DNA from 4 places in the Pseudomonas synxantha genome. Region 1 is predicted to be linked to each of the others. Evidence: predicted binding sites of a transcription regulator. Region 1 holds the regulator's gene; each other region holds the start of a gene.
What was found. The regulator FliA, encoded in region 1, starts transcription of late flagellar genes. The targets are predictions, from matches to a motif close to CTAAAGTTTNNNNNNNNNNNGCCGNTAA.
Positions count from the first base shown of each region.

Region 2: a site for FliA is predicted at 2,487-2,514, ahead of BLU48_RS11295 (methyl-accepting chemotaxis protein). Genes of this name have one in related genera too.
Region 3: a site for FliA is predicted at 1,869-1,896, ahead of flgM (flagellar biosynthesis anti-sigma factor FlgM). Genes of this name have one in related genera too.
Region 4: a site for FliA is predicted at 4,832-4,859, ahead of BLU48_RS29055 (methyl-accepting chemotaxis protein). Genes of this name have one in related genera too.

Region 1 is NZ_LT629786.1:869,582-876,856, reverse strand. Features, by position in the region: gene BLU48_RS04205 (protein-glutamate methylesterase/protein-glutamine glutaminase) at 1-915, opposite strand, end outside; gene BLU48_RS04200 (chemotaxis protein CheA) at 964-3,171, opposite strand; gene BLU48_RS04195 (protein phosphatase CheZ) at 3,183-3,971, opposite strand; gene BLU48_RS04190 (chemotaxis response regulator CheY) at 3,990-4,364, opposite strand; gene fliA (RNA polymerase sigma factor FliA) at 4,531-5,271, opposite strand; gene fleN (flagellar synthesis regulator FleN) at 5,268-6,101, opposite strand; gene flhF (flagellar biosynthesis protein FlhF) at 6,207-7,275, opposite strand, start outside.
Region 2 is NZ_LT629786.1:2,368,111-2,375,385, reverse strand. Features, by position in the region: gene BLU48_RS11305 (AAA family ATPase) at 1-18, opposite strand, end outside; gene pnuC (nicotinamide riboside transporter PnuC) at 15-578, opposite strand; gene BLU48_RS11295 (methyl-accepting chemotaxis protein) at 786-2,420, opposite strand; gene BLU48_RS11290 (undecaprenyl-diphosphate phosphatase) at 2,648-3,478, shown strand; gene BLU48_RS11285 (DUF1294 domain-containing protein) at 3,475-3,858, shown strand; gene BLU48_RS11280 (MmcQ/YjbR family DNA-binding protein) at 3,847-4,203, opposite strand; gene BLU48_RS11275 (LysR substrate-binding domain-containing protein) at 4,200-5,108, opposite strand; gene BLU48_RS11270 (FMN-dependent NADH-azoreductase) at 5,234-5,845, shown strand; gene BLU48_RS11265 (alpha/beta hydrolase family protein) at 6,036-7,073, shown strand; gene BLU48_RS11260 (MFS transporter) at 7,067-7,275, opposite strand, start outside.
Region 3 is NZ_LT629786.1:543,238-550,512, forward strand. Features, by position in the region: gene BLU48_RS02605 (MFS transporter) at 1-83, shown strand, start outside; gene BLU48_RS02610 (flagellar brake protein) at 143-892, opposite strand; gene BLU48_RS02615 (flagella synthesis protein FlgN) at 989-1,459, opposite strand; gene flgM (flagellar biosynthesis anti-sigma factor FlgM) at 1,508-1,831, opposite strand; gene flgA (flagellar basal body P-ring formation chaperone FlgA) at 1,973-2,737, opposite strand; gene BLU48_RS02630 (chemotaxis protein CheV) at 2,811-3,743, shown strand; gene cheR (protein-glutamate O-methyltransferase CheR) at 3,787-4,614, shown strand; gene flgB (flagellar basal body rod protein FlgB) at 4,917-5,324, shown strand; gene flgC (flagellar basal body rod protein FlgC) at 5,328-5,771, shown strand; gene flgD (flagellar hook assembly protein FlgD) at 5,788-6,507, shown strand; gene flgE (flagellar hook protein FlgE) at 6,538-7,275, shown strand, end outside.
Region 4 is NZ_LT629786.1:6,263,406-6,270,680, forward strand. Features, by position in the region: rRNA gene BLU48_RS29025 (16S ribosomal RNA) at 1-799, shown strand, start outside; tRNA gene BLU48_RS29030 (tRNA-Ile) at 882-958, shown strand; tRNA gene BLU48_RS29035 (tRNA-Ala) at 989-1,064, shown strand; rRNA gene BLU48_RS29040 (23S ribosomal RNA) at 1,312-4,203, shown strand; rRNA gene rrf (5S ribosomal RNA) at 4,361-4,476, shown strand; rRNA gene rrf (5S ribosomal RNA) at 4,586-4,701, shown strand; gene BLU48_RS29055 (methyl-accepting chemotaxis protein) at 4,971-6,851, shown strand; gene BLU48_RS29060 (SRPBCC family protein) at 6,891-7,275, opposite strand, start outside.

The DNA.
Region 1 (7,275 bases):
GTAGGACTTGGCCGCCGAACCAAAGGTGATATCCACGCACGGTTTGTAGTTCAGGCGCTCGTCGCCCGGCAGGATTTTGATCGCGCCACGGCCATCCACCATCATCTGCTTGCCACCCGGGGCCAGCAGCGCCAGGCCAGGGCGCAGGATGTCGCCATCCTCGGCTTCCTTGACGGTGATGCGGCACAGCTTGTCCAAACGTTCGGCGAATGCCTTGGTGAACGCGGCGGGCATGTGCTGAACCAGTACGATCGGCGCCGGGAAGTTGGCCGGCAATTGCGTCAACACCCGCTGCAAGGCCACCGGGCCGCCGGTGGAGGTGCCGATGGCAACCAGCTTGTAAGCCTTGCGCTTGGGCGCTGGCGAATGAGCGCTCGGTGCCGCTGCGGTACGTACCGGCGCCACCGCAGGCCGAGCCACGGGCGCAGGCGCCGGGCGTGCAAACGACGAACTCGGCGCAGGCGCTGCGGGCGCAGGTGCCGCTGCCGGCGCAGGTGCGCTGAACAGGCTGCGACGGTTACTGCGGGAAATGCTGTGCACCTTCTCGCAGAGCATCTGCTTGACCTTCTCGGGGTTGCGCGAGATGTCTTCGAAATTCTTCGGCAGGAAGTCCACCGCGCCGGCATCCAGTGCGTCGAGGGTTACTCGCGCGCCTTCGTGAGTCAGCGAGGAAAACATCAATACCGGGGTGGGGCAGCGCTGCATGATATGACGTACGGCAGTGATGCCATCCATCATCGGCATCTCGTAGTCCATGGTGATCACGTCCGGCTTCAAGGCGATGGCTTGATCGATCGCCTCTTTGCCGTTGGTGGCCGTACCGACCACCTGGATCGTTGGATCAGCGGAAAGAATTTCCGAGACGCGGCGGCGGAAGAAACCCGAATCGTCCACCACCAGGACCTTGACTGCCATAAACACTCCGTTAGGCGGGGCGGGCATGACCGCCCTGCCCCACCAGAATCAAATACGCCGTGCGGCGTAACGCTTGAGCATGCTCGGAACATCGAGAATCAGCGCAATGCGACCGTCACCGGTGATGGTGGCGCCCGACATGCCCGGGGTTCCCTGCAGCATCTTGCCCAAAGGCTTGATCACCACTTCTTCCTGGCCCACCAGTTGGTCGACCACAAAGCCGATGCGCTGGGTGCCCACGGACAGAATCACCACATGGCCTTCGCGCTGTTCTTCATGGGCAGCCGAAGCCACCAGCCAGCGCTTGAGGTAGAACAGCGGCAACGCCTTGTCGCGCACGATCACCACTTCCTGGCCGTCCACCACGTTGGTGCGCGACAGGTCGAGGTGGAAGATCTCGTTGACGTTGACCAGCGGGAAGGCGAACGCCTGGTTGCCCAGCATCACCATCAGGGTCGGCATGATCGCCAGGGTCAACGGCACCTTGATGACGATCTTGGAGCCTTGGCCCTTGGTCGAGTAGATATTGATCGAGCCGTTGAGCTGGCTGATCTTGGTCTTCACCACGTCCATGCCCACGCCACGGCCGGACACGTCGGAGATCTCGGTCTTGGTCGAGAAGCCCGGGGCGAAGATCAGGTTGTAGCACTCGGTGTCGGTCAGGCGGTCGGCGGCGTCCTTGTCCATCACGCCGCGCTTGACGGCGATGCCCCGCAGAATGTTCGGGTCCATGCCTTTGCCGTCATCGGTGATCGACAGCAAGATATGGTCGCCTTCCTGCTCCGCCGCCAGGATCACTTTGCCGTTGCGGGACTTGCCCGAGGCTTCGCGTTCTTCCGGGGTTTCGATGCCATGGTCGACGGCGTTGCGCACCAAGTGGACCAGCGGGTCGGCCAAGGCCTCGACCAGGTTCTTGTCGAGGTCGGTTTCTTCGCCCACCAGTTCCAGGTTGATTTCTTTCTTGAGCTGGCGTGCCAGGTCGCGGACCAGGCGCGGGAAACGGCCGAAGACTTTCTTGATCGGCTGCATCCGTGTTTTCATCACGGCGGTCTGCAAGTCAGCGGTGACCACATCGAGGTTCGACACGGCCTTCTGCATGGCTTCGTCGCCGCTGTTCAGGCCCAGGCGCACCAGGCGGTTACGCACCAGCACCAGCTCGCCGACCATGTTCATGATGTCGTCCAGGCGCGCGGTGTCGACGCGCACGGTGGTTTCGGCTTCACTGGCGGGCTTTTCCGCCACCGCCGGCGCCGCTGCACGCGCAGGTGCCGGGGCAGCGGCTGGGGCTGGCTTGGCGACCGGCGCGGCAGCTTTGGCGGCAACCGGTGCGGCGGCGACCGCAGCCGCGGCAGCCGGGGCTACCTCGGTGAACTTGCCTTTGCCATGCAACTCGTCCAGCAAGGCTTCGAACTCGTGATCGGAGATCAGTCCGTCGCCGGCCGGTGCGGCGCTGCTGGCCGCTGGAGCCGCTGGAGCTGCGGCGGCAGTGGCAGTGGCAGCAGTGGCGGCGACTTCCGGCAGGGCTTCGGCTACAAACGTGCCTTTACCATGCAGCTGGTCGAGCAGTGCCTCGAATTCATCATCGGTAATGTCGGTGCTGGCGCTGGCAGCCGGTGCTTCTGGCGCAGCGGGTGCCACGGCATCGGCCGCGAACTGACCCTTGCCATGCAACTGGTCAAGCAGGGATTCAAACTCTGCGTCGGTAATGTCTTCGCTGGTCGGCGTGGCGACAGGCGCCGCCGGGGCTTCGGCTTCGGCCTTGACCGCATTGAGCGAATCGAGCAGCTGTTCGAACTCGCTGTCGGTCACATCCGCCTCGGCCTCCACCACTGGTTCCGGCTCAGCTTGTGCTACCGGCGCAGCCGCGGCCGGTTCCGCCAGGCGCGCCAGGGCCGCCAACAGTTCCGGAGTGGCCGCCGTGATCGGCGCACGTTCGCGCACTTCACTGAACATGCCGTTGACCGCATCCAGTGCTTCTAGAATCACGTCCATCAGTTCCGAGTCGACCTGCCGCTCACCCTTGCGCAGGATGTCGAACACGTTCTCGGCGATGTGACAGCACTCCACCAGCTCATGGAGCTGGAGGAAGCCGGCGCCCCCTTTTACAGTGTGAAAACCGCGAAAAATTGCATTGAGCAGGTTCGCATCATCCGGTCGGCTTTCCAGCTCGACCAGTTGCTCGGACAGTTGCTCTAAAATTTCGCCGGCCTCTACAAGGAAATCCTGAAGGATTTCTTCATCGGCGCCGAAGCTCATGGGTGTGCTCCTTAGAAGCCTAAACTGGATAACAGGTCATCTACGTCATCCTGACCTGACATAACGTCTTCACGTTTATCGGCATGAATCTGCGGACCTTCACCCTTGGCGAGATGTTTTTGTGGATCTTTTTCCGAGAGGATCGCTTCGCGGTCATGCTCGATGCCGGCAAAACGGTCGACCTGGCCGGCCATCAGCACCAATTTGAGCAAGTTGCTTTCCACTTCGGTGACCAACTGGGTCACGCGCTTGATCACCTGGCCGGTGAGGTCCTGGTAATCCTGGGCCAGCAGGATGTCGTTGAGGTTGCTGGCCACCGTGCGGTTTTCCTGTTCGCTGCGCGACAGGAAACCCTCGACCCGACGGGCCAATTCCCGAAACTCTTCAGCCCCCACTTCGCGGCGCATGAAGCGGCCCCAGTCAACGCTCAAGGCCTGGGCTTCGCTGGTCATGCCGTTGACCAGCGGCGTGGCGTTTTCCACCAGGTCCATGGTGCGGTTGGCCGCCGCCTCGGTCAGCCTGACCACATAGGACAGGCGTTCGGTAGCGTCGGTGATTTGCGAAATCTCTTCGGCCTGGGGCATGCGCGGGTCAATCTGAAAATTGACGATCGCACTGTGCAGCTCGCGTGTGAGCTTGCCCACTTCCTGGTACAGGCCGCGATCACGGGTCTGGTTAAGCTCATGGATCAACTGCACCGCATCGGCGAACTGGCCTTTTTCCAGGCTGTCGACCAAGCGGTGAGCATGTTTTTTCAGGGTCGACTCGAAGTCGGCCTGCGATGATTCGTTATGCTCCATAGCTCCCCCGTGGCAGCATCAATGACCGATGCGTTCGAAGATTTTTTCAATCTTCTCTTTCAAGGCCAGTGCAGTGAATGGCTTGACCACGTAGCCGTTGACCCCGGCTTGGGCGGCTTCGATGATCTGTTCACGCTTGGCTTCAGCGGTCACCATCAGCACAGGCAGGCTGCGCAGTTTTTCATCGGCACGTACATGGCGCAGCAGATCGATACCGGTCATGCCCGGCATGTTCCAGTCGGTTACCAGAAAATCGATGCTTCCGCTGTTGAGGATCGGAATCGCCGTGATGCCATCATCCGCCTCGACCGTGTTGGTGAACCCAAGGTCACGCAACAGGTTTTTTATGATCCGCCGCATCGTTGAGAAGTCATCAACGATGAGGATTTTCATGTTCTTGTCCAATTCGACCTCCAAGCAGTCTTAAACGCGCCCAGCACCTGGACGCGCCATTTCAATCAACAGGCGTTACACAAAAAGGACTGCCCAGGGCACCACGGTACGAGCCCGCGAACCTTGCGGCTTCACGGTAGCGTCTGCAGTGTCCCCACACTGCCTGTCAGCGCGCGCGCCACTCTCCCAATCGCCCCCGCAAGCGGGCCGCGCACTGGCTATGCAACTGGCTGACACGCGATTCGCTGACCCCCAGCACCTCACCGATTTCCTTGAGGTTCAGCTCTTCGTCGTAGTACAGCGCCAGTACCAGGCGCTCACGCTCCGGCAAATTGGCAATCGCGTCCGCCAACGCGCTCTGGAAACGTTCGTCTTCCAGGTCGCGAGACGGTTCGAGATGTGCACTCGCGCCGTCCTCGTGCAGCCCTTCGTGTTCGCCGTCCTGCAGCAGGTCGTCGAAACTGAACAGGCGGCTGCCCAAGGTATCGTTCAAAATCCCGTAATAATCGTCGAGACTCAATTGGAGTTCGGCCGCAACTTCATGATCTTTAGCGTCACGACCGGTTTTTGCTTCAATTGCACGAATTGCATCACTGACCATGCGCGTATTGCGGTGTACCGAACGCGGCGCCCAATCCCCTTTACGCACTTCATCGAGCATCGCGCCACGGATACGGATGCCCGCATACGTCTCGAAACTCGCACCCTTGCTCGCGTCGTATTTGGTCGACACTTCGAGCAGGCCGATCATGCCGGCCTGGATCAAGTCCTCGACCTGCACACTGGCCGGCAGGCGCGCCAACAGGTGATAGGCAATGCGCTTGACCAGGGGCGCGTAACGCTCGATCAATTCGCCCTGGCTGTCACGTGCCGACTTTTTGTAAAGGTTGTAGCCGCTGGATGTCATAGCACCGGTCCTGCGCTCGTCTGATGCACCAAACGCTCGACGAAAAATTCCAGATGCCCCCGGGGGTTGGCGGGCAACGGCCAGGTATCGACCTTCTGGGCAATGGCCTTGAACGCCAGTGCGCACTTGGAACGAGGGAACGCTTCGTAGACCGCACGCTGCTTTTGCACGGCCTTGCGCACACACTCGTCGTAAGGAACTGCGCCAACGTATTGTAAAGCCACATCGAGGAAGCGGTCCGTGACCTTGGTCAACTTGGCGAACAGGTTGCGCCCTTCCTGCGGGCTTTGGGCCATGTTGGCCAGCACGCGGAAGCGGTTCATGCCGTAGTCGCGGTTAAGCAGTTTGATCAACGCGTAGGCATCGGTGATCGAAGTGGGCTCGTCGCACACCACCAGCAGCACTTCTTGCGCTGCGCGCACGAAGCTGACCACCGACTCGCCGATCCCGGCGGCAGTGTCGATCACCAGCACATCGAGGTTGTCGCCGATATCGCTGAACGCCTGGATCAGCCCGGCATGCTGCGCGGGGCTCAGGTGCACCATGCTCTGGGTGCCCGAGGCAGCCGGCACGATGCGGATGCCACCGGGACCCTGGAGCAGCACATCGCGCAGCTCACAGCGGCCCTCGATCACATCGGCAAGGGTATGTTTGGGTGTCAGCCCCAGCAGAACGTCCACGTTCGCCAAGCCCAGGTCAGCATCCAGCAGCATGACGCGACGGCCAAGCTCTGCCAGGGCCAGGGACAAATTCACTGACACGTTAGTTTTGCCGACGCCACCTTTGCCGCCGGTCACCGCGATCACCTGTACGGGATGCATGCTGCCCATTTTATTTCTTTACCTTGTCTTGCTTAGACGCAGGCTACATGGCTTGGCCGCGTGAATCGCTTGCAGACCATCGATGTAGGTACATTTCACGGTGTTCATCCTGCCTTAACCGACCCGTTTAGCCGGGTGGTGGTAAAGGTCGGCGAACATATCGGCCATCGCTTCCTCGCTAGGCTCTTCTTGCATTTGCACACTTACGGCACGGCTGACCAACTGATGACGGCGCGGCAGATGCAGATCATCCGGGATCCGCGGCCCGTCGGTCAGGTAGGCGACCGGTAATTCATGGCTGATGGCCAGGCTCAACACTTCGCCCAGGCTCGCAGTTTCATCGAGTTTGGTGAGGATGCAACCGGCCAGGCCGCAACGCTTGTAACTGTGGTAAGCAGCGGTAAGAACCTGTTTCTGGCTGGTGGTTGCAAGCACCAGGTAATTTTTCGACTTGATGCCACGCCCGGCCAGGCTTTCGAGTTGCATGCGCAGCGCCGGATCGCTGGCTTGCAGGCCGGCGGTATCGATCAGCACCACGCGCTTGCGCAGCAGCGGGTCGAGGGCATTGGCCAGGGACTGGCCCGGGTCGACGTGGGTCACCGGCACATTGAGGATGCGCCCCAGGGTCTTGAGCTGCTCCTGGGCGCCGATGCGGTAGCTGTCCATGCTCACCAGAGCGATATTCTGTGCGCCGTACTTGAGCACATAACGGGCGGCCAGCTTGGCCAGGGTGGTGGTCTTGCCCATGCCGGCGGGGCCGACCATGGCAATCACACCGCCCTCTTCCAGAGGTTCGATTTCCGGCGTAGCGATCATGCGTGCCAAGTGCGCCAGCAGCATGCGCCAGGCCTGGCGGGGTTCTTCGACTTCGGCGGTCAAGGCCAGCAAATCGCGGGACAACGGGCCGGACAGGCCGATGCGTTGCAGGCGACGCCAGAGGTTGGCCTGTTGCGGCTTGCTGCCTTGCAGTTGCGTCCAGGCCAGCGAGCCCAGCTGCACTTCGAGCAATTCGCGCAGGCCGTTGAGTTCAAAGCGCATCGAGTCGAACACACGTTGGTCGACAGCGGCGGCCGGGGCTGGCGCAGCTGGACGCGGTGGCTCGACGAACGTCGGTTCTACCAGCGGCTCGGCAGCCGTCAACGGCAGGCCGGCGAACAATTGGCGATTGGTGCTGGCGTCGCTG
Region 2 (7,275 bases), 1.5 Mb from region 1:
CAGCACTACCACCTTCATGGCTGCAACGCCGGGTCGGCGCGCCATTCACGCCAGCCTTGCACAGCGATGGCGGTGAACAGCGCGTAGAGCGCGGCGGTGAGGTAGAGGCCTTTGTAGAGGAAGAGCCCGACGAATATTACATCCACCACAATCCACAACGGCCAGCACTGCAGGCGTTTTTGCGCCATCCACATTTGCGCCACCAGGCTGAAACCGGTAAGGGCCGCGTCGAGCCATGGCTGTGCGGCGTCGGTCCAGTGGGCCATGGCGGCGCCGAGCAACAGGCTGCCAACGGCGCCCACGGCCAGGCTGGTCATGATCGCAGGTGCCCCCAGGCGGGTGACCTGGCGACCCTGCCTGACCTCGCCGGCGCGGGTCCATTGCCACCAGCCATAGACTTGCAACGCGGCGTAGACCACCTGCAGCAGCATGTCGGAGTAGAGTTTTACCTCGAAGAAAACCCAGGTGTAGAGCAGCACCATTACCAGGCCGATGGGCCAGCACCAGGGGTTCTGCTTGACCGTCAGCCAGACAGCGATCACCCCCAGGGCGGCGGCGAACAGTTCAAGCCCGGACATGGTGGATCCTTGGGAAGTGGGAGAGGGCGGTGATTGTACCTAGAGGCCAGCGATCTTCAAACTTGCGTGCAATGGGCATACATCGTACAAAAATGTGGGAGGGGGCTTGCTCCCGATTACGTTGGATCAGTCAGCTCATTTGCAACTGACCCACCGTAATCGGGAGCAAGTCGAATCGTCGCACCGCCCCTCCCAAAGTTGCCGGCGCTAGATTCGGAATTGGCGCAGCAACCCATCAAGCTGCTCACTCAGCCCACGCAACTGCCCACTCGCCACGCTGGATTGTTCGGCCGCCAGCGCCGTGCTGTGGGACAACCCTGCGGCCTGGGTGACGTTCTGGTTGATATCTTCGACCACATGGGCCTGTTGCAGGGTGGCGCTGGCAATCGAGGCGTTCAAACCGTTGAGGTTGTGCAGCGCCTGGCCGATGGCGGTGAGGCTGGCCCCCGCCTGGCCGGCCTGCTCGATGGTCAGTTGCGAGGCGCTGTGGCTGTCGCTGATGACCTTGACCGCCGCTTCCGAGTGGCCTTGCAAGCGCTCGATCATTGCCTGGATTTCGGCGGTGGATTTCTGCGTGCGCTGGGCCAGCAGGCGCACTTCATCGGCGACCACCGCAAACCCACGGCCCTGTTCGCCAGCGCGGGCGGCTTCAATGGCGGCGTTCAGGGCGAGCAGGTTGGTCTGGTCGGCGATGGAGCGGATCACTTCGAGGACGCCGCCAATCTGAGTGCTTTCGCTGGAGAGCGTGCGAATCACCTCTACGGCCTGGCTGATGGTGTTGGAGAGCTGGTCGATCTGCTGCAAACTGCCATCGATGTTGACCTGGCCCTGTTGCGCCTGGGCTTGGGCATCGCGCATTTCGCTGGCGGCATGTTCGGCATTCTTCGCCACGTCCTGCACGCCGTAGGTGACTTCATTGATAGCGGTAGCCACCAACTCCATCTGCTGCGATTGCTGCTGGCTGCGGTCGTGGGCCTGGCTGGCGTTGTGGCCCAACTCCGTGGACGACTGGCCCAGGGCGGTCGCGCATACCTGCAACTGGCCAACCACCTGGCGCAACTTGGCGGTGAAGCTGTTGAAATGCCGGGCCAGTTGGGTGAGCTCGTCGCTGCCGTGGGTGTCGAGGCTGCGGGTCAGGTCGCTTTCGCCGCTGGCAATATTGCCCATGGCGTTCACGGCCGCCTGCAACGGCTGCACGATACTGCGGGCAATCAGTGATACCAGCAGACCCATGACCAGCGCGATGCCTAGCACAATGAACGAGGCTTTCCACACCTGAGCGTTGAATTCAGCCTGCACATCATCCACATAGACGCCGGAACCGATAATCCAGCCCCAGGGTTCGAACAGCTGGATGTACGAGGTTTTTTCCACCGGTGCTTCGGCCCCAGGTTTCGGCCAGCGGTAGTTGACGATACCGGCGCCCTTGGCCTTGGCCAGACTCACGAACTCGTTGAATACGGCGAAGCCGTCCGGGTCGCGAATCGCCGAGAGGTTCTGGCCATCGAGCTTGGGGTTGGCCGCGTGCATGATCATCACGGGGGTGAGGTCGTTGATCCAGAAGTAATCATCGTGGTCATAGCGCAGCCCGCGCACTGCGCTGAGGGCTTGCTGCTGCGCGGTATCGCGGGTCAGTACGCCGGTCTTTTCCAGGTTCTGGTAATAGCTGAGCACGCCGCTGGCGGTCTGCACCACATGCTGGGTCTGTTGGCGCTTGGCCTGGTAAAGGTCGCCACGGATCTGGTTGAGCATCAGCAACCCCAAGGCCAACAGCATCAACACGGCGACTATCAGGATCAGCCAAAGGCGGCGGCTGATCGACATGCTGCGCAAACTGTTCATCGTCCTGTCACTCCATGCTCTTTATAATTGTGGTGCTGCTTCGAGATTTCCGGCGTGTCTGATAGGCTTTCGGCCCGGAATCGGAAAACCTGAGTACTGCCTGATTTTTCACGGAATTTTTGCAGACCGGCGTTGAGAATCAACCGCGGGCGCTTGAGTGCGCTCGTCGTCAGTGAACTTTAAAAAAACTTAAGAGGCATGCCACGCGCGTGACCTTTGGAGACAGCATGGATTTTTGGACCGCCATACAGGCATTGATTCTCGGCATCGTCGAGGGGCTGACGGAGTTCCTGCCGATCTCCAGCACCGGCCACCAGATCATCGTCGCCGACTTGATCAATTTCGGCGGCGAACGTTTCGAAGCCTTCAATATCATCATCCAGCTCGGCGCGATCCTCGCGGTGGTCTGGGAGTTTCGCCGCAAGATCCTCGACGTGGTCATCGGCCTGCCGACCCAGCCCAAGGCCCGGCGCTTCACCGTCAACCTGATCATTGCCGTGTTGCCGGCGGTGGTACTGGGGGTGATTTTTGCCGACCTGATCAAGCACTACCTGTTCAACCCGATCACCGTCGCCACCGCCCTGGTGGTAGGTGGCGTGATCATGCTGTGGGCCGAGCGCCGCCAGCATGCGGTGCGCGCTGAAACCGTGGATGACATTACCTGGAAAGACGCCCTCAAGGTTGGCCTGGCCCAGTGCCTGGCGATGATCCCGGGTACTTCGCGCTCCGGTGCGACGATTATCGGCGGCCTGCTGTTCGGCCTGTCGCGCAAGACCGCCACCGAATTTTCGTTCTTCCTGGCCATGCCGACCATGGTCGGTGCCGCGGTGTACTCGGGCTACAAATACCGTGATCTGTTCCAGCCGGCCGACCTGCCGGTGTTCGCCATTGGCTTTGTCACCTCGTTCATCTTCGCGATGATCGCGGTCAAGGCGTTGCTCAAATTCATCGCCAGCCACAGCTACGCGGCGTTTGCCTGGTACCGGATCGCCTTCGGCCTGGTGATCCTGGCGACTTGGCAGTTCGGCTTGGTCGACTGGACTGCAGTCAAGCCATGAGCGTCCAGCATCCACGCCTGAAGGCGCTGATCTTTGCGCTGCTGTGCGCCGCGCCGCTGTTGGGCTCGGCGTTGCTGTGGTATCGCGGTGAGACGGTGATCCCGTTGGCGGCGTATGGGCTGGTCAGCGTGGTGGCGTTTTTCCTGTACTGGAGCGACAAGCGCAAGGCCCAGACCGAAGGCTGGCGCACCCCGGAAAACATCCTGCATGCCGTCGAGCTGGCGGGCGGTTGGCCGGGGGCGTTGATCGCCCAGCAGGTGTTCCGGCACAAGACGCGCAAGGTGTCCTACCAAGTGCTGTTCTGGGTGATCGTGCTGTTGCACCAGGTGTTCTGGTTGGACCAGCTGTTCCTGGGCGGCACGTTGCTGTCAATCCTCTAGCAACAGGCCAATCTGTGTGCGCTTGGGCAGCTTGCTCACCACCAGTTGGTGGGAGCGCTGCAACAGGCCGCGCAGCTCGTCGGCGCCCAGCGGGTAGGGCGTGTTCATGATGATCCACTGTGCCCGGGCCAGATATGGCGCCGGGTGGATGCCCGGGCGGTCGACGTGGCCCAGGAACAGGTCCTTGTCCACTTTGAATGCCAGCGATTCACCACGCAGGTTCTGCAGGGCGAACATCTTGTTGCCGGCAATCGAGAACACGCGCACGCCGCCCCATTTGTAGTCTTCCCGCGCACCAGGCAGGCCCAGGCAGAACGCGGCGACTTGTGCTTCGCTCAGGCTCATAGCAAACGGTCTCCACAGCCTTTGAAGCCTTCTTCCAGGTAGTCGATCCAGGCGCGGATGGCTGGCAACACACCACGTCGATGCGGGTACACGGCTTGCAACCAGCCGCCCGGCAATGACCATTGCGGCAGCAATTGCACCAGGCGGCCACTGGCCAGTTCTTCCTCGCAATACATCATCGGCAGCACCGTGAAGCCCAGACCCATGATGGCGCTGGCCTTGCGCACGATAAAGTCTTCGATGCCCAGCCGGGCCTCCATCACCAGGTCGTAGGGGTTGCCCTGAGGGTCGAGGATGCGCTGGTGCACCATGCGATCCGCCTCAAGTGCACCAAGTACGGGCAGTTGCCTGAGGTCGTCGAGGGTATGTACCTGCCGCTCACGCATCAGCGCGGGGCTGGCGACCAGTACGGTCTGGGCCTGGCGCAGGCGCTTGGTCACCAGCAGCGGGTCTTCATCGCCCAGTTCGCGCACGCGCAGGGCCACGTCAATGCCTTCGGCCACCAGGTCGACGCGGCGGTTGACCAGGGTCATATCCAACTGCACCAACGGATGCGCGGCAAGAAACCCGGCCACCAGTTCCGGCAGGATGTGTTGGGCCAGGCCCACCGGGCAACTGACCCGCAGGCGCCCACGGGGCTCGCTGGACATGCTCGCCACGGCCTCATCGGCCATCTCCGCTTCCAGCAACATGGCCTGGCAATGGCGCAAGTAGCGCTCGCCGACGGCGGTCAGCGTCAGTTGCCGGGTAGTTCGTTGCAACAGGCGGGCGCCCAGGCGTTCTTCTAATTCGGCGATGCGCCGTGACAGCCTGGACTTGGGAATCCCGAGTAGCCGCCCGGCCGCAGCGAAACCGCCGGCTTCGACGACTTTGGCGAAATAGTAGAGGTCATTGAGGTCTTGCATGCTGGGCCTATTGTCCTGTCAGTGGGACAAACTATCGCATTTTAGCTGGCTTATCGACTATTGGTTTCATGCGTAGCATCACCACCATCTGATCGCCACTGTCGATCCCACCTCGGAGATCCACCATGAAACTACTGCATATCGATTCCAGCATCCTCGGCGACAACTCCGCTTCCCGCCAGCTCAGCGCTGGTGTGGTCAAGGCGTGGCAAGCGGCTGAGCCGGGGGTGGAAGTGACTTACCGTGACCTGGCCAGCGAAGGCATCAATCACTTTTCCGGCGCCACCCTGGGCGCATTGGGCACGGCTGCTGAACTGCGCGATGCGGCGCAAAAACACGAGGCTCAACTGAGTGCAACGTCGCTGGCTGAATTCCTGGCTGCCGATGCCGTGGTCGTGGGCGCGCCGATGTACAACTTCACTATTCCTACCCAGTTGAAAGCCTGGATCGATCGCATCGCGGTCGCCGGCCAGACCTTCCGCTACACCGAAGCCGGCCCGGAAGGCCTGTGCGGCAACAAGAAAGTCATTATCGTCTCCACCGCCGGCGGCCTGCATGCGGACCAAGCTTCGGGCGCCGCCCATGAAGGTTACTTGAAACTGCTGTTTGGTTTCCTCGGCATCACCGATATCGAGATCGTTCGCGCCGAAGGCCTGGCCTACGGTGATGAAGCTCGCAGCAAAGCGTTGAACGATGCCAACGCGCGCATCAACCAGCAGTTGTTCGCAGCTGCGTAAGGCTTTTGTAAATAGCATTTTTCCCGGTTTCATTCTGAAGCCGGGCGCCTAAACTCTGTATTCTGATCGCCTGAACGCGAGCGGAGTACGGAGTTTTTTTGTTTATGGCCCAGGTTATGCAACCATTGCTCCAATACCCTGGGCTTTAATTCGCCATGCCGGTTTTTGCGCAGCAAAGGTGGACGTCCCCATGATGCGTCTTTGTGCTGTTTTGGCTCTCTCCCTGCTTGGCGGCCTGGTTTCAGTGCACGCTGCCCCGGCACCGCCCCCCCATTGGAGCGTGGGCTTTCATCGCATGAGTGTGCTCGATCCGCTGGATTCGCAGCCGATGAAAGCTATCGCGTTTTACCCTTCCACCGAGGCCGAGCACACCACGTCACTGGGCGCCTATCAAGTTGCCGCCAGCGAAGATTCCAAGGTCGCCATCGGCCGTTTCCCGATGCTGATGCTGTCCCATGGCAATACCGGGACGCCTTTGGCCTTGCACGACCTGGCTACGTCCCTGGCACGCAAGGGGTTTGTGGTGGTGGCTGTGCTGCACCCTGGCGACAACTACAAGGACCACAGCCGCCTGGGCACCGTGAGCAACCTGTATGGCCGGCCGATCCAGATTTCCCAGGCCATTACCGCCGCGCTGGCCGACCCGATGCTGTCGCCTTTCGTCGATATTGATCAGATCGGCGTCATCGGCTATTCAGCCGGTGGCGAAACGGCGCTGATCCTCGCGGGCGCCAAGCCTGATTTCGAGCGCCTGCGCCGCTACTGCCAGCAACGCCCCGAGGACCGCGATGCCTGCACCACCAACGGTGAGCTGGTGGTCGACCGCGATGACTTGCAGCCCCAGGCCGACCCGCGTATCCATGCCCTGATGCTGATGGCGCCGCTGAGCCTGATGTTCGGTCGCCATACCCTGGCGGACGTGCACGTGCCGGTGCTGCTCTACAGTGGCGACGGCGACCAATTGGTGGCGGTGGACAAGAACGCCGCCGCCCTGGCGCGTAAGCTGCCGCAGCCGCCGGACTTCAAGCTGTTGGCCGGGGCAGGGCACTTTGTGTTCATGGCGCCGTGTGACAGTAATCAACTGGCGACGATGCCGGCGATCTGCACCGATGCCGATGGGGTTGACCGGGAAGGTATCCATCGCGACATGGTCTCCGAAGCCGGGCGCTTTTTCAGCCATACCCTCGGCGAGGTGACCCGCGCCGGTTTGCAGACAGCTGATCAGTAGGCGCGGCGCCTGAGCAGTACGGTGAGGGCGAGTGCACTGACCGACAGCAAGGCCGCGCAGAAAAAGATCCAGCCGTAGCCGAGGTTCAACGCCACGGCGCCCATCAGCGGTCCGGCAATCGCCAGGGCCAGGTCGAAAAATACCGCATAGGCGCTCAACCCCGCACCGCGGCTGCTGTCCGGCACCTGCTTGATGGCCTCCA
Region 3 (7,275 bases), 330 kb from region 1:
CGGATGAGCCGGCTAATGAAGAGCCGCAAGAGCACCCAGACCCGGACGAACATCCTCATGACTTGAGCAGGGCGCGACCCTGAACGAAAAACGGGCAGATCCCGCCAGGATCTGCCCGTTTTTTTGCTTCAGCGTTTAGAGCTTAAAAATCGTCGTCTTTGTCGAAGCGCCGAGCCTCGCGCTGCAACTGATACACAAAGCGCTCCACTTGGCGTTGCACCAAGCCACTCATGTTGTGGAAGCGCACTCCAGCGAACGTAATGTTGATCTTGTCTTCGAAGTGCAGGTAGCGCAATTCTACGGCGGTGGTCATGCTGCCGAAGGGCAGGGCGGCGACAAAACGGTCGTAGACCTGGCCCAGCTGCAGGCGCTCGGAGATGTCGCCTTCAAAGCGAAGCTTGCAGCCGGTGGCGGAGATATCCAGCAACTTACCGTTGACCGGGGCCTTGAGTTTCTCGCCACCCAACTCGATATTCACCAATTGCGCCAGTTTCAATGCGGCACGAAAAGCATTGCGGCGCTGATGGTAGACCACCTCTGCGGGCATGTTGCCGCTGTAGATGCGGTGGCCGTCCTTTTCGCTGAGGCTCAGTGTGCCATTGCTTTCCCAGGCAATCCGCACACCATCGTGAAAACCTTCGATACGAAAGGGCTCGCCATTCTCCAGGTAGCGTTCACCGTCACGGGGAATCATTTCGTCCAGGACCAACGTGGTGCTGTCGCGGGAAACGTCTACCAGATAGCTTTGAAAGCGTTGGCTGCGCTCGTGGAAGGTGATGATCAAAGGATCATGGCTATCTTGGAGCATCCGCAAAGTGCTGGCGATTTCCAGAGGCGTGGTGAGGACCTTCGGTGGCTGCGGGGCATCTTCCGCATTAAGGGCGTTGAACACGGTTCTTCCATCTCCAGGCAAAATACGACTACACGCAAGAACCGGCATTTTGCCAGTATGTAGCGCACTTTGGATAGGTCGCGCTGTAAACCGGCGTCAGGCTTGGCTGCGGGTGCTTGGCTTGACCAGACGCGAGGTGGAGCCTTGTGCGTTGTACAGTGCTGGAGGTTCGCCGCCATGGAGTATGCGTAACTGATTGGCGGTCGTGGCTTGCTGAAGCTGGATCGACTGGCCGTTTAGCAGGTTGGCTTCCTGGCACTGGGCGAGCAATTGGTTGAGTTCCTTGCTTTGCGACAGCAACTGGTCACCTACCGAAGAGTGACTGGCCAATTGCGCGAGGCCATCATGATCGGCAGGCAGGCCCAGGCTGATCAGAATCTCGCTGCGCTTCTTGCCGTGCTGTTCGAGCAGCACTATCAGTGACTGTTTGCGCGCCAGGATTTCTTCCAGCAAGCGCATATCCCGGCCGTACAAGGCCAGGGACTCTTCTTTGAGCAGCTCGAGCAATTGCTGCGTCGGCGCCAGATCATCAATGATCAGTTGAAGCAAATGTTCGTCGTGGTGCATGGCTGGCCTTGGGTTTTAAGCGTCCAAAAGCCCTGCGCAGGCCTTTGCCTAGCGCTCGGCTTCGAAGTTGAGCAGCTTGCTGGCGACACGGTTGCTGTCGACTTTATAGCTGCCATCGGCGATGGCCTGTTTCAACTCGGCCACGCGGGCTTTGTTGACAACCGGCTGGTCGCGCAGCGAGTCAGTGACCTTCTGCAACTGTTGAGCCTCATTGCTCAGGTGAACCGATTCCCCACTCTGGCTGACGCTGGCCTGTTCTGCCTTGGCGGGCAGGGGCTGTGGCTTGGCTTCTACGCTGTCCTTGGCACCGCTGGTGCGCGTACTGCCTGGCAAAGCCGGGGCGTTATTCAAACGACTGAAATCAATGACCATGTTGAAAAAACCTCTGGGTATTTGGACGCTTGCCATGTTTTCGGCCATACCCAAACAAACTTTAGGCGCGAATGACAATAAATCTCCACACGGAACTTCTCGTGCACAGTGTAGGAAAACCCAGCGTCCTCTACCAGTGTTCTATAAAGCGACCTCGACTTGCCCGGGGGCGGTCACGCGCGCCTTGATGACGCGGTTGGAGTTGAGATTCTTGACACGGATCTGTTCGCTCATGCCGCCGTTGGACAGCGCTTCACCCGGCATTCTTACATTCAACCCGCCGCTGCTGGCGGAAATCACCACCTGGTCACCTTTGCGAATCACTTCGGCCTGTTCCAGGTGAACCAATGTGATGACTTGATCGGTGACCATTGGTCGGGTGAGCCGCTGCCCAATAGCCTGGTCCACTGAGGTCAGATAGCCCTGGTTGATCTGGCTGATGTCCCGTTCACGCAGGGCCACATCCTCAAAGCTAATAATACCGGTGCGTTTCAGCGGCCGCGCAACGACAACCACATCACGGAACAGCTTGACCTGCGCAGGCACGAATACTGTCCACGGCGAGGCACCTTCACAACGTACTTTCACCGTGACCCGGCCAATGGGTTGAGAGGGGCTTTCCAGGGTGGCTGTCAATTCCCTGTCGCACATGGGCATGCGCAAACGCGGGTCCAACTGATTGACTTGGATTTCATAACGCCCCGGCGTCTGTGTGGTTGCCAGATAATCTTCTACAGTGAACTCAAGAAACCCTTGGGTGACGCCGATAAGTACATCAGGCAGGGTAACGTTGTCGGCACGGGTCGCAGCATTGAGCCCCAAGGCAAGCAACGCCATCGAGGCGCAGAGCAATCTGCGATAGCGTTGGCAGCCAAAGTGTCGGGAAACTGTCGTTTTAATATCCATGAACAACAAATAGCAAAGCTCGTGCCGTTTAGTGTTGGGTACGCTTCGTACCCCTAGTTTTAGGAGTCTGGGCATGGCAGGTGTAATGGATTCAGTAAACCAGCGCACACAGCTGGTAGGGCAGAATCGCCTGGAGTTGTTGCTTTTCCGCCTGGACGGCAAGCAGTTGTATGGCATCAACGTGTTTAAAGTGCGTGAAGTGCTGCAATGCCCCAAGTTGACGATCATGCCCAAGTCCAATCCGGTCGTGTGTGGCGTGGCCAACATCCGTGGCGCGACTATTCCGATTCTCGACCTGGCATTGGCCACGGGGTCCTCAGGTTTGCAAGACCGCCAGAGTCCCTTCGTGATCATTACCGAGTACAACACCAAGACCCAGGGGTTCCTGGTGCGCTCGGTGGAACGTATCGTCAATATGAACTGGGAAGAAATCCACCCGCCGCCCAAGGGCACCGGGCGCGATCACTACCTGACGGCGGTGACGCGGGTCGATAACCAGTTGGTGGAAATCATCGACGTGGAGAAAATCCTCGCCGAAGTAGCGCCGACCTCGGAAACCATCTCCGTAGGTGTGGTGGATGCCGAGACCGCGCATAAGGCCGTGTCTTTGCGCGTACTGACCGTGGACGACTCTTCAGTGGCGCGCAAGCAGGTCACGCGTTGTCTGCAAACTGTCGGTGTGGACGTAGTGGCGCTCAATGACGGTCGCCAGGCCCTGGACTACCTGCGCAAGCTGGTGGACGAAGGCAAGAAGCCAGAAGAAGAATTCTTGATGATGATTTCCGACATCGAGATGCCGGAAATGGACGGATACACCCTTACGGCCGAGATACGCAACGATCCACGCATGCAAAAATTGCATATCATCCTGCATACTTCGTTGTCGGGGGTATTCAATCAGGCAATGGTCAAGAAGGTCGGTGCTGATGACTTCCTGGCCAAATTCCGTCCTGATGACCTCGCATCCCGGGTAGTCGACCGGATCAAGGCAGCAGATCACAGCTGAGGGATTCTCCCCTGGCGGTCACACGATTTAAGAGGCGGTACCATTGTCTACGGGTAATTTGGATTTCGAACAGTTCCGGGTCTTCCTGGAAAAAGCCTGTGGCATATTTTTCGGTGAAAACAAGCAATATCTGGTATCCAGCCGTCTCAACAAGCTGATGGAACAGCAGGGCATCAAGTCCCTGGGTGAGTTGGTCCAGCGGATCCAGACGCAGCCGCGCAGCGGGCTCAAGGAAATGGTGGTCGATGCCATGACCACCAACGAAACCTTATGGTTTCGCGATACCTACCCCTTTGAAGTGCTCAAGAACAAAGTGCTGCCGGAGGCGATCAAGGCCAGCCCGGGCCAGCGCTTGCGTATCTGGTCGGCGGCGTGCTCTTCGGGGCAGGAACCGTACTCGATCTCGATGTCCATCGACGAGTTCGAACGGACCAATATGGGCCAGTTGAAAGCAGGCGCGCAAATTGTCGCAACGGATCTGTCCGGCACCATGCTCACCAACTGCAAGACCGGTGAGTACGACAGCCTGGCGCTGGGCCGCGGCCTGTCCCAGGAGCGCCTGCAACGATACTTCGACCCCAAGGGGGCGGGGCGCTGGGCGATCAAGGCACCGATCAAGAACCGCGTGGAATTCCGCTCGTTCAACCTGCTCGACAGCTACGCCAGCCTGGGCAAGTTCGACATGGTGTTCTGCCGCAACGTGCTGATCTATTTCTCGGCTGAAGTGAAGAAAGACATCCTGTTACGCATCCACGGCACGCTCAAGCGCGGCGGGTATCTGTTCCTTGGTGCTTCCGAAGCCTTGAACGGCCTGCCGGATCACTACCAGATGGTGCAGTGCAGCCCGGGAATCATCTACCAGGCCAAGTAAGTCAATGTGGGAGTGTGGGAGGGGGCTTGCTCCCGATAGCAGTGTGTCAGTGATAGATTTATCAACTGAACCACCGCCATCGGGGGCAAGCCCCCTTTCACCTTTGTATTGCGGCAAAATAAATCAAAGTGGCAATGCCCATTGCCGCTTTACTGGCGCCATGCGGAAATCACTTGCCGCTTTTCTGGCATTGCCGCCGGCAATCTCCCCGCAAACCCCTAATATACGGGGGTTCACAAGATTGGCATGTACCTTGCTATAACCCTGCTAACGAACAGCAGGTCAGCCTAAAGGTCTCCGCCATGAGCATCAGCTTCGATAAAGCGCTCGGTATCCACGAACAAGCCCTGGGCTTCCGCGCCCAGCGTGCCGAAGTCCTGGCCAACAACATTGCCAACGCCGATACCCCGAACTACAAGGCTCGGGACCTGGACTTCTCCGCCGTGCTCGCTGCCCAGCAGGACAAGACCAAGAACGGCACCTTCGCCTTGAACATGACCAACAACCGTCATATCGAAGCGCAGGGCCTGGGCAATGCTGACGAGTCGCTGCTGTATCGCACGCCGATGCAGCCGTCGATCGACCAGAACACCGTCGACGCCCAACTGGAGCAATCGAATTACGCCGAGAACTCGGTGAACTTCCAGGCCAGCTTCACCCTGCTCAACAGTAAATTCAAAGGGCTGATGTCAGCCCTGCGTGGAGAGTAAGCCATGTCCCTGTCCAGTGTTTTCAATATTGCCGGCAGTGGCATGAGCGCGCAAACCACGCGCTTGAACACCGTCGCCAGTAACATCGCCAACGCCGAGACCGTGTCTTCGAGCATTGACCAAACTTACCGCGCGCGTCACCCGGTGTTTGCCACCATGTTCCAGGCTAGTCAGAGCGGCGGCAGTGATTCGTTGTTCCAGGACCAGGACGCAGCCGGCTCCGGTGTGCAGGTGCTGGGTGTAGTCGAAGACCAGAGCAACCTTGAGGCCCGTTACGAGCCGAACCATCCCGCCGCGAACGAAAAGGGTTACGTCTACTACCCCAACGTCAACGTGGTCGAGGAGATGGCTGACATGATTTCCGCCAGCCGTTCATTCCAGACCAACGCGGAAATGATGAACACCGCCAAAGCCATGATGCAGAAGGTCTTGACCCTGGGTCAGTGATAAGGGGCGCCAAATAATGGCCATCGTTGATACGTCTAACAACACGGCAGTCCAGGACCTGTTCAATTCCAAGGTCAAGGATGCTTCGAACAATGTAGCGAATGTTTCCAAAGCCGCGACCGGCAGCCAGTCGCTGGGCAAGGATGCATTCCTGCAGTTGCTGGTCACCCAGCTGAAAAACCAGAACCCGCTGTCGCCCCAGGACAACGGCGCGTTCGTGGCCCAGCTTGCACAGTTCAGCAGCCTTGAAGGCATCAACACCCTCAACGACTCGGTGAATAACATCTCCAGCAACTTCAGCTCCTCGCAAGCGCTGCAGGCTTCGTCGCTGGTGGGGCGGTCGATCATTATCCAGACCGACAAAGCCATGGTTGATACCAGCAAGAGCATGAACGGTTCGGTGGAGGTGCCATCGGCGGTGGGTAACATTTCCGTCAAGATCACCGACAAGGACGGCAACGTCGTGCGCACCGTGGATATGGGCGCGCAGAGTGCCGGCAGCCAGAGCTTTATCTGGGATGGCAAGAATGAGAAGGGCGAAATCGCCCCAGCCGGCACCTACACCTTCAATGCCTCCACCAAGAACGACAAGGGTGATGCGGTGGCCCTGGCCACCTCACTGCCGGCCACGGTAACCAGCGTGACCCTGAGCAAGACCGGCGGCGAAATGCTGCTCAACCTTGCAGGCGGCATGGGCAGCGTCAAGCTGTCGCAAATTCAGACTATCGGTACATAGAGCCGGCTAGATACGGCAGAGGGAGAGAACATGTCTTTTAATATCGGCCTTAGCGGCCTCTATGCGGCCAACAAACAACTGGACGTGACCGGCAACAACATCGCCAACGTCGCGACCACTGGCTTCAAGTCATCCCGTGCGGAATTCGCCGATATCTACGCGGCCTCCAAGCTGGGTACTGGCCAGAATACTATCGGCAACGGTGTGAACCTGGCGGCGGTGTCCCAGCAGTTCACCCAGGGCGACGTCAACGGCGGTGGCGGCATCCTCGACATGGCGATCCAGGGTGGTGGTTTCTTCGTGCAGAAGGGTAGCGACGGCTCGTTGGAATACACCCGTAGCGGTGCTTTCCGTGCGGACAAGGACGGCTACATCACCAACAACACCGGCACTTCGCGTCTACAGGGCTACGCTGCGGACGAGAATGGCAAGATAACCAAGGGTGGCCTGGTGGACCTGCAACTGAACCTGGCGAATCTGCCACCGAAGGCGTCCACCAAGGTGGATTCGGCCAGCAACCTCAACTCCTCGTCCCCGGTGATCGACCAGACCAAGAATCCGTTTGATCCGAGCAAGTCCGAAACATTCACTACGCAATACAGCACTACGTTGTACGACTCTCAGGGTAACGCCCACCCGATGGTGCAGTACGTGGTGAAAACCGATGCCAACCAGTGGCAGTCCTACACCTTGATTGACGGCCGCAACCCTGATGGTTCGGCTCCTACCGGTACCGGTGCTGACGTGAAGGCGCCTGTGCCCTCGACT
Region 4 (7,275 bases), 1.4 Mb from region 1:
TGATACTGACACTGAGGTGCGAAAGCGTGGGGAGCAAACAGGATTAGATACCCTGGTAGTCCACGCCGTAAACGATGTCAACTAGCCGTTGGGAGCCTTGAGCTCTTAGTGGCGCAGCTAACGCATTAAGTTGACCGCCTGGGGAGTACGGCCGCAAGGTTAAAACTCAAATGAATTGACGGGGGCCCGCACAAGCGGTGGAGCATGTGGTTTAATTCGAAGCAACGCGAAGAACCTTACCAGGCCTTGACATCCAATGAACTTTCTAGAGATAGATTGGTGCCTTCGGGAACATTGAGACAGGTGCTGCATGGCTGTCGTCAGCTCGTGTCGTGAGATGTTGGGTTAAGTCCCGTAACGAGCGCAACCCTTGTCCTTAGTTACCAGCACGTAATGGTGGGCACTCTAAGGAGACTGCCGGTGACAAACCGGAGGAAGGTGGGGATGACGTCAAGTCATCATGGCCCTTACGGCCTGGGCTACACACGTGCTACAATGGTCGGTACAGAGGGTTGCCAAGCCGCGAGGTGGAGCTAATCCCAGAAAACCGATCGTAGTCCGGATCGCAGTCTGCAACTCGACTGCGTGAAGTCGGAATCGCTAGTAATCGCGAATCAGAATGTCGCGGTGAATACGTTCCCGGGCCTTGTACACACCGCCCGTCACACCATGGGAGTGGGTTGCACCAGAAGTAGCTAGTCTAACCTTCGGGAGGACGGTTACCACGGTGTGATTCATGACTGGGGTGAAGTCGTAACAAGGTAGCCGTAGGGGAACCTGCGGCTGGATCACCTCCTTAATCGACGACATCAGCTGCTCCATAAGTTCCCACACGAATTGCTTGATTCATTGAAGAAGACGATAAGAAGCAGCCCGAAATTGGGTCTGTAGCTCAGTTGGTTAGAGCGCACCCCTGATAAGGGTGAGGTCGGCAGTTCGAATCTGCCCAGACCCACCAATTTTGTGTGGGAAACGCCTGTAGAAATACGGGGCCATAGCTCAGCTGGGAGAGCGCCTGCCTTGCACGCAGGAGGTCAACGGTTCGATCCCGTTTGGCTCCACCACTACTGCTTCTGTTTGTATAAAGCTTAGAAATGAGCATTCCATCGCTGTGATGGTGAATGTTGATTTCTAGTCTTTGACTAGTTCGTTCTTTAAAAATTTGGGTATGTGATAGAAAGATAGACTGAACGTTACTTTCACTGGTAACGGATCAGGCTAAGGTAAAATTTGTGAGTTCTCTTAATTGAGAAATTCGAATTTTCGGCGAATGTCGTCTTCACAGTATAACCAGATTGCTTGGGGTTATATGGTCAAGTGAAGAAGCGCATACGGTGGATGCCTTGGCAGTCAGAGGCGATGAAAGACGTGGTAGCCTGCGAAAAGCTTCGGGGAGTCGGCAAACAGACTTTGATCCGGAGATGTCTGAATGGGGGAACCCAGCCATCATAAGATGGTTATCTTGTACTGAATACATAGGTGCAAGAGGCGAACCAGGGGAACTGAAACATCTAAGTACCCTGAGGAAAAGAAATCAACCGAGATTCCCTTAGTAGTGGCGAGCGAACGGGGACTAGCCCTTAAGTGGCTTTGAGATTAGCGGAACGCTCTGGAAAGTGCGGCCATAGTGGGTGATAGCCCTGTACGCGAAAATCTCTTAGTCATGAAATCGAGTAGGACGGAGCACGAGAAACTTTGTCTGAATATGGGGGGACCATCCTCCAAGGCTAAATACTACTGACTGACCGATAGTGAACTAGTACCGTGAGGGAAAGGCGAAAAGAACCCCGGAGAGGGGAGTGAAATAGATCCTGAAACCGTATGCGTACAAGCAGTGGGAGCCCACTTTGTTGGGTGACTGCGTACCTTTTGTATAATGGGTCAGCGACTTATTTTCAGTGGCGAGCTTAACCGAATAGGGGAGGCGTAGCGAAAGCGAGTCTTAATAGGGCGTCTAGTCGCTGGGAATAGACCCGAAACCGGGCGATCTATCCATGGGCAGGTTGAAGGTTGGGTAACACTAACTGGAGGACCGAACCGACTACCGTTGAAAAGTTAGCGGATGACCTGTGGATCGGAGTGAAAGGCTAATCAAGCTCGGAGATAGCTGGTTCTCCTCGAAAGCTATTTAGGTAGCGCCTCATGTATCACTGTAGGGGGTAGAGCACTGTTTCGGCTAGGGGGTCATCCCGACTTACCAAACCGATGCAAACTCCGAATACCTACAAGTGCCGAGCATGGGAGACACACGGCGGGTGCTAACGTCCGTCGTGAAAAGGGAAACAACCCAGACCGTCAGCTAAGGTCCCAAAGTTATGGTTAAGTGGGAAACGATGTGGGAAGGCTTAGACAGCTAGGAGGTTGGCTTAGAAGCAGCCACCCTTTAAAGAAAGCGTAATAGCTCACTAGTCGAGTCGGCCTGCGCGGAAGATGTAACGGGGCTCAAACCATACACCGAAGCTACGGGTATCACGTAAGTGATGCGGTAGAGGAGCGTTCTGTAAGCCTGTGAAGGTGAGTTGAGAAGCTTGCTGGAGGTATCAGAAGTGCGAATGCTGACATGAGTAACGACAATGGGTGTGAAAAACACCCACGCCGAAAGACCAAGGTTTCCTGCGCAACGTTAATCGACGCAGGGTTAGTCGGTCCCTAAGGCGAGGCTGAAAAGCGTAGTCGATGGAAAACAGGTTAATATTCCTGTACTTCTGGTTATTGCGATGGAGGGACGGAGAAGGCTAGGCCAGCTTGGCGTTGGTTGTCCAAGTTTAAGGTGGTAGGCTGAGATCTTAGGTAAATCCGGGATCTTAAGGCCGAGAGCTGATGACGAGTCATCTTTTAGATGACGAAGTGGTTGATGCCATGCTTCCAAGAAAAGCTTCTAAGCTTCAGGTAACCAGGAACCGTACCCCAAACCGACACAGGTGGTTGGGTAGAGAATACCAAGGCGCTTGAGAGAACTCGGGTGAAGGAACTAGGCAAAATGGCACCGTAACTTCGGGAGAAGGTGCGCCGGTGAGGGTGAAGGACTTGCTCCGTAAGCTCATGCCGGTCGAAGATACCAGGCCGCTGCGACTGTTTATTAAAAACACAGCACTCTGCAAACACGAAAGTGGACGTATAGGGTGTGACGCCTGCCCGGTGCCGGAAGGTTAATTGATGGGGTTAGCTAACGCGAAGCTCTTGATCGAAGCCCCGGTAAACGGCGGCCGTAACTATAACGGTCCTAAGGTAGCGAAATTCCTTGTCGGGTAAGTTCCGACCTGCACGAATGGCGTAACGATGGCGGCGCTGTCTCCACCCGAGACTCAGTGAAATTGAAATCGCTGTGAAGATGCAGTGTATCCGCGGCTAGACGGAAAGACCCCGTGAACCTTTACTATAGCTTTGCACTGGACTTTGAATTTGCTTGTGTAGGATAGGTGGGAGGCTTTGAAGCGTGGACGCCAGTCTGCGTGGAGCCAACCTTGAAATACCACCCTGGCAACTTTGAGGTTCTAACTCAGGTCCGTTATCCGGATCGAGGACAGTGTATGGTGGGTAGTTTGACTGGGGCGGTCTCCTCCTAAAGAGTAACGGAGGAGTACGAAGGTGCGCTCAGACCGGTCGGAAATCGGTCGTAGAGTATAAAGGCAAAAGCGCGCTTGACTGCGAGACAGACACGTCGAGCAGGTACGAAAGTAGGTCTTAGTGATCCGGTGGTTCTGTATGGAAGGGCCATCGCTCAACGGATAAAAGGTACTCCGGGGATAACAGGCTGATACCGCCCAAGAGTTCATATCGACGGCGGTGTTTGGCACCTCGATGTCGGCTCATCACATCCTGGGGCTGAAGCCGGTCCCAAGGGTATGGCTGTTCGCCATTTAAAGTGGTACGCGAGCTGGGTTTAGAACGTCGTGAGACAGTTCGGTCCCTATCTGCCGTGGACGTTTGAGATTTGAGAGGGGCTGCTCCTAGTACGAGAGGACCGGAGTGGACGAACCTCTGGTGTTCCGGTTGTCACGCCAGTGGCATTGCCGGGTAGCTATGTTCGGAATAGATAACCGCTGAAAGCATCTAAGCGGGAAACTAGCCTCAAGATGAGATCTCACTGGGACCTTGAGTCCCCTGAAGGGCCGTCGAAGACTACGACGTTGATAGGTTGGGTGTGTAAGCGCTGTGAGGCGTTGAGCTAACCAATACTAATTGCCCGTGAGGCTTGACCATATAACACCCAAGCAATTTGACTACTCTAACGAGCATCAGATTGCGGTGTGTGAAGACGAAATGAACCGAAAGTTCGACGCTCACAAAGCACCGACAGCTGTCACATACCCAATTTGCTGAAGCGAGGCCAGCTGGTCACGACTCAGTACCCGAATTTCTTGACGACCATAGAGCATTGGAACCACCTGATCCCATCCCGAACTCAGTAGTGAAACGATGCATCGCCGATGGTAGTGTGGGGTTTCCCCATGTGAGAGTAGGTCATCGTCAAGATTAAATTCCAAAACCCCTGTTTGCTAACGCAGACAGGGGTTTTGTTTATATAGAAACTCATGAATTTCACCGGCCCGTTGCCAACGCAACGGCCTGGTACACAGAATTTCTTGACGACCATAGAGCATTGGAACCACCTGATCCCATCCCGAACTCAGCAGTGAAACGATGCATCGCCGATGGTAGTGTGGGGTTTCCCCATGTGAGAGTAGGTCATCGTCAAGATTGAATTCCGAAACCCCTGTCTGCTAGCGCAGACAGGGGTTTTGTCGTTTAGGGCGACCCAAAACAACAATTCCGCTAACCAGCCGTCTGTCGGTTTCCTACGCTAAAAGAAGATGCTTCTCACAAATTCCTAAGATTTGTCGAAGTTTGGCCGAAACCCTGACGAGCCATGCGTGCACCGAAATAGAGCGACCGTAGAGTCCGCCTATCCCGTTACATGGAATGTTCCACTCGGCACGCTCACCCCTTTGGCAAAAGAAGTCGATGAAATGAATCTCAAGTTCAGTCATAAAATTCTGTTGGCCGCGTCAGGCGTCGTGGTTTTAGCCTTCGCGTTATTCACGCTGTACAACGACTATCTACAACGCAACACGATCAAGCAAAACCTGGCCTCGTCCATTCAACAATCCGGCGAACTCACTGCCAGCAGTGTGCAGAACTGGCTCAGTGGTCGCATCCTGGTCCTCGAGAACCTGGCGCAGAACGTAGCTCATCAGGGCAATGCGGCCGACCTTCCCGGGCTGGTCGATCAGCCAGCGCTCACCTCCAACTTCCAGTTCACCTACGTGGGTCAGACCAACGGCGTGTTCACTCAGCGTCCTGATGCGAAGATGCCTGACGACTACGACCCTCGTCAGCGCCCTTGGTACAAGCAAGCGGTAGTAGCGGACAAAACCATGCTTACTCCGCCTTATATGGCGGCTGTGGGCGGCCAGATCGTGACAATTGCCATGCCTGTGAAGAAGAACGGCGAATTGTTGGGTGTTGTCGGCGGCGACCTGAGTCTGCAAACCCTGGTGAAGATCATCAATTCGGTAGACTTCGGCGGCATCGGCCATGCATTCCTGGTCAGCGGTGATGGTCAAGTCATCGTCAGCCCTGACCAGGACCAGGTGATGAAAAACCTCAAGGACATCTACTCTGGCAACAACGTACGCATCGAAAAGGTCAACCAGGACGTCGTCCTCAATCACCAGGATCGCATTCTGTCGTTCACGCCTATCAGCGGTTTGCCTGGCGCCGACTGGTACATCGGCCTGTCGATTGATAAAGAAAAAGCCTATGCCCCTTTGGGTAAATTCCGTACCTCAGCGTTGATTGCGATGTTGATTGCTGTCGTGGCCATTGCTGTGCTCCTGAGCTTGCTTATCCAAGTATTGCTGCGTCCGTTGACTACCATGGGCGTTGCCATGAAGGACATTGCCCAAGGCGAAGGTGATTTGACCCGCCGCCTAGACGTAACCAGCAAAGACGAATTCGGCGAAGTCGGTAGTGCGTTCAACCAGTTCGTCGAGCGGATCCACGCCTCGATTTCCGAGGTGTCTTCGGCAACACGGCAGGTGCACGATCTATCCCAGCGTGTAATGGCATCGTCTAATGCCTCGATCATCGGTTCCGACGAACAGAGTGCTCGCACCAACAGCGTCGCAGCTGCGATCAACGAACTGGGTGCCGCTACCCAAGAAATCGCGCGCAACGCCGCAGATGCTTCGCAGCATGCCAGCGGTGCCAGCGAGCAAGCTGACGATGGGCGTAAGGTGGTTGAGCAAACCATCCAGGCGATGTCGGAGCTGTCGCAGAAGATCAGCCTGTCCTGCACTCAGATCGAAACCTTGAATGCCAGTACCGACAACATCGGTCATATTCTTGATGTCATCAAAGGTATCTCCCAGCAAACCAACTTGCTCGCCCTTAACGCGGCGATCGAGGCTGCCCGTGCCGGCGAAGCCGGACGTGGATTTGCAGTGGTGGCTGATGAAGTGCGTAACCTGGCGCACCGTACCCAAGAGTCGGCAGAAGAGATCCACAAGATGATCACTTCCCTGCAAGTGGGGTCCCGAGAAGCAGTGACCACCATGAATGCCAGTCAGGTCTCCAGTGAAGAAAGCGTTGAAGTGGCCAACCAGGCGGGTGAGCGCCTGGTCAGCGTGACGCAGCGCATCGTTGAAATAGATGGCATGAACCAGTCGGTTGCGGCAGCAACCGAAGAACAGACCGCAGTCGTTGAAACCCTCAACGTTGACATCAACCAGATCAACCTGCTGAACCAGCAGGGCGTGGCCAACCTCAACGAGACGCTCAAGGACTGCGATGCGCTGTCCCAGCAGGCCAGTCGATTGAAGCAATTGGTCGATAGCTTCAAAATCTGAACCTGACTGCATCGGAGCGAGAGGCCTCGCTCCGACTGCTTAGCCAAGCATCCGGCGCACATTCTCCAACGCGCTGTCGGCGAACGTCTGTGCAAACTGTTCAAACTCAGCTTGAGTCGTTTCCTGCGGCTCGCCCACCAGCGTCCAGGTTGCCTTGGAACACTGGGCGCCAAGTGCTTCCACACTCATTGCTGCCCATAAGCGCGCCACGCCCAAAGTGTTGTAGAGGGTGGTCCACGTCATGTACATGGCGCTTTCGTCTCGGCTGTTCAGTTGCTCCACGACGCAATGGCCATCGTGGAAAAATTTAGTGCGCAATGCGCCTACGCCAACACCCGTCATCTCGGTGTGTGACAGGCTTGGGATGAAGGTATCAAAACTATCAAAGCTACCGACCACGTCCCACAGGCGTTTAGCCTCACAC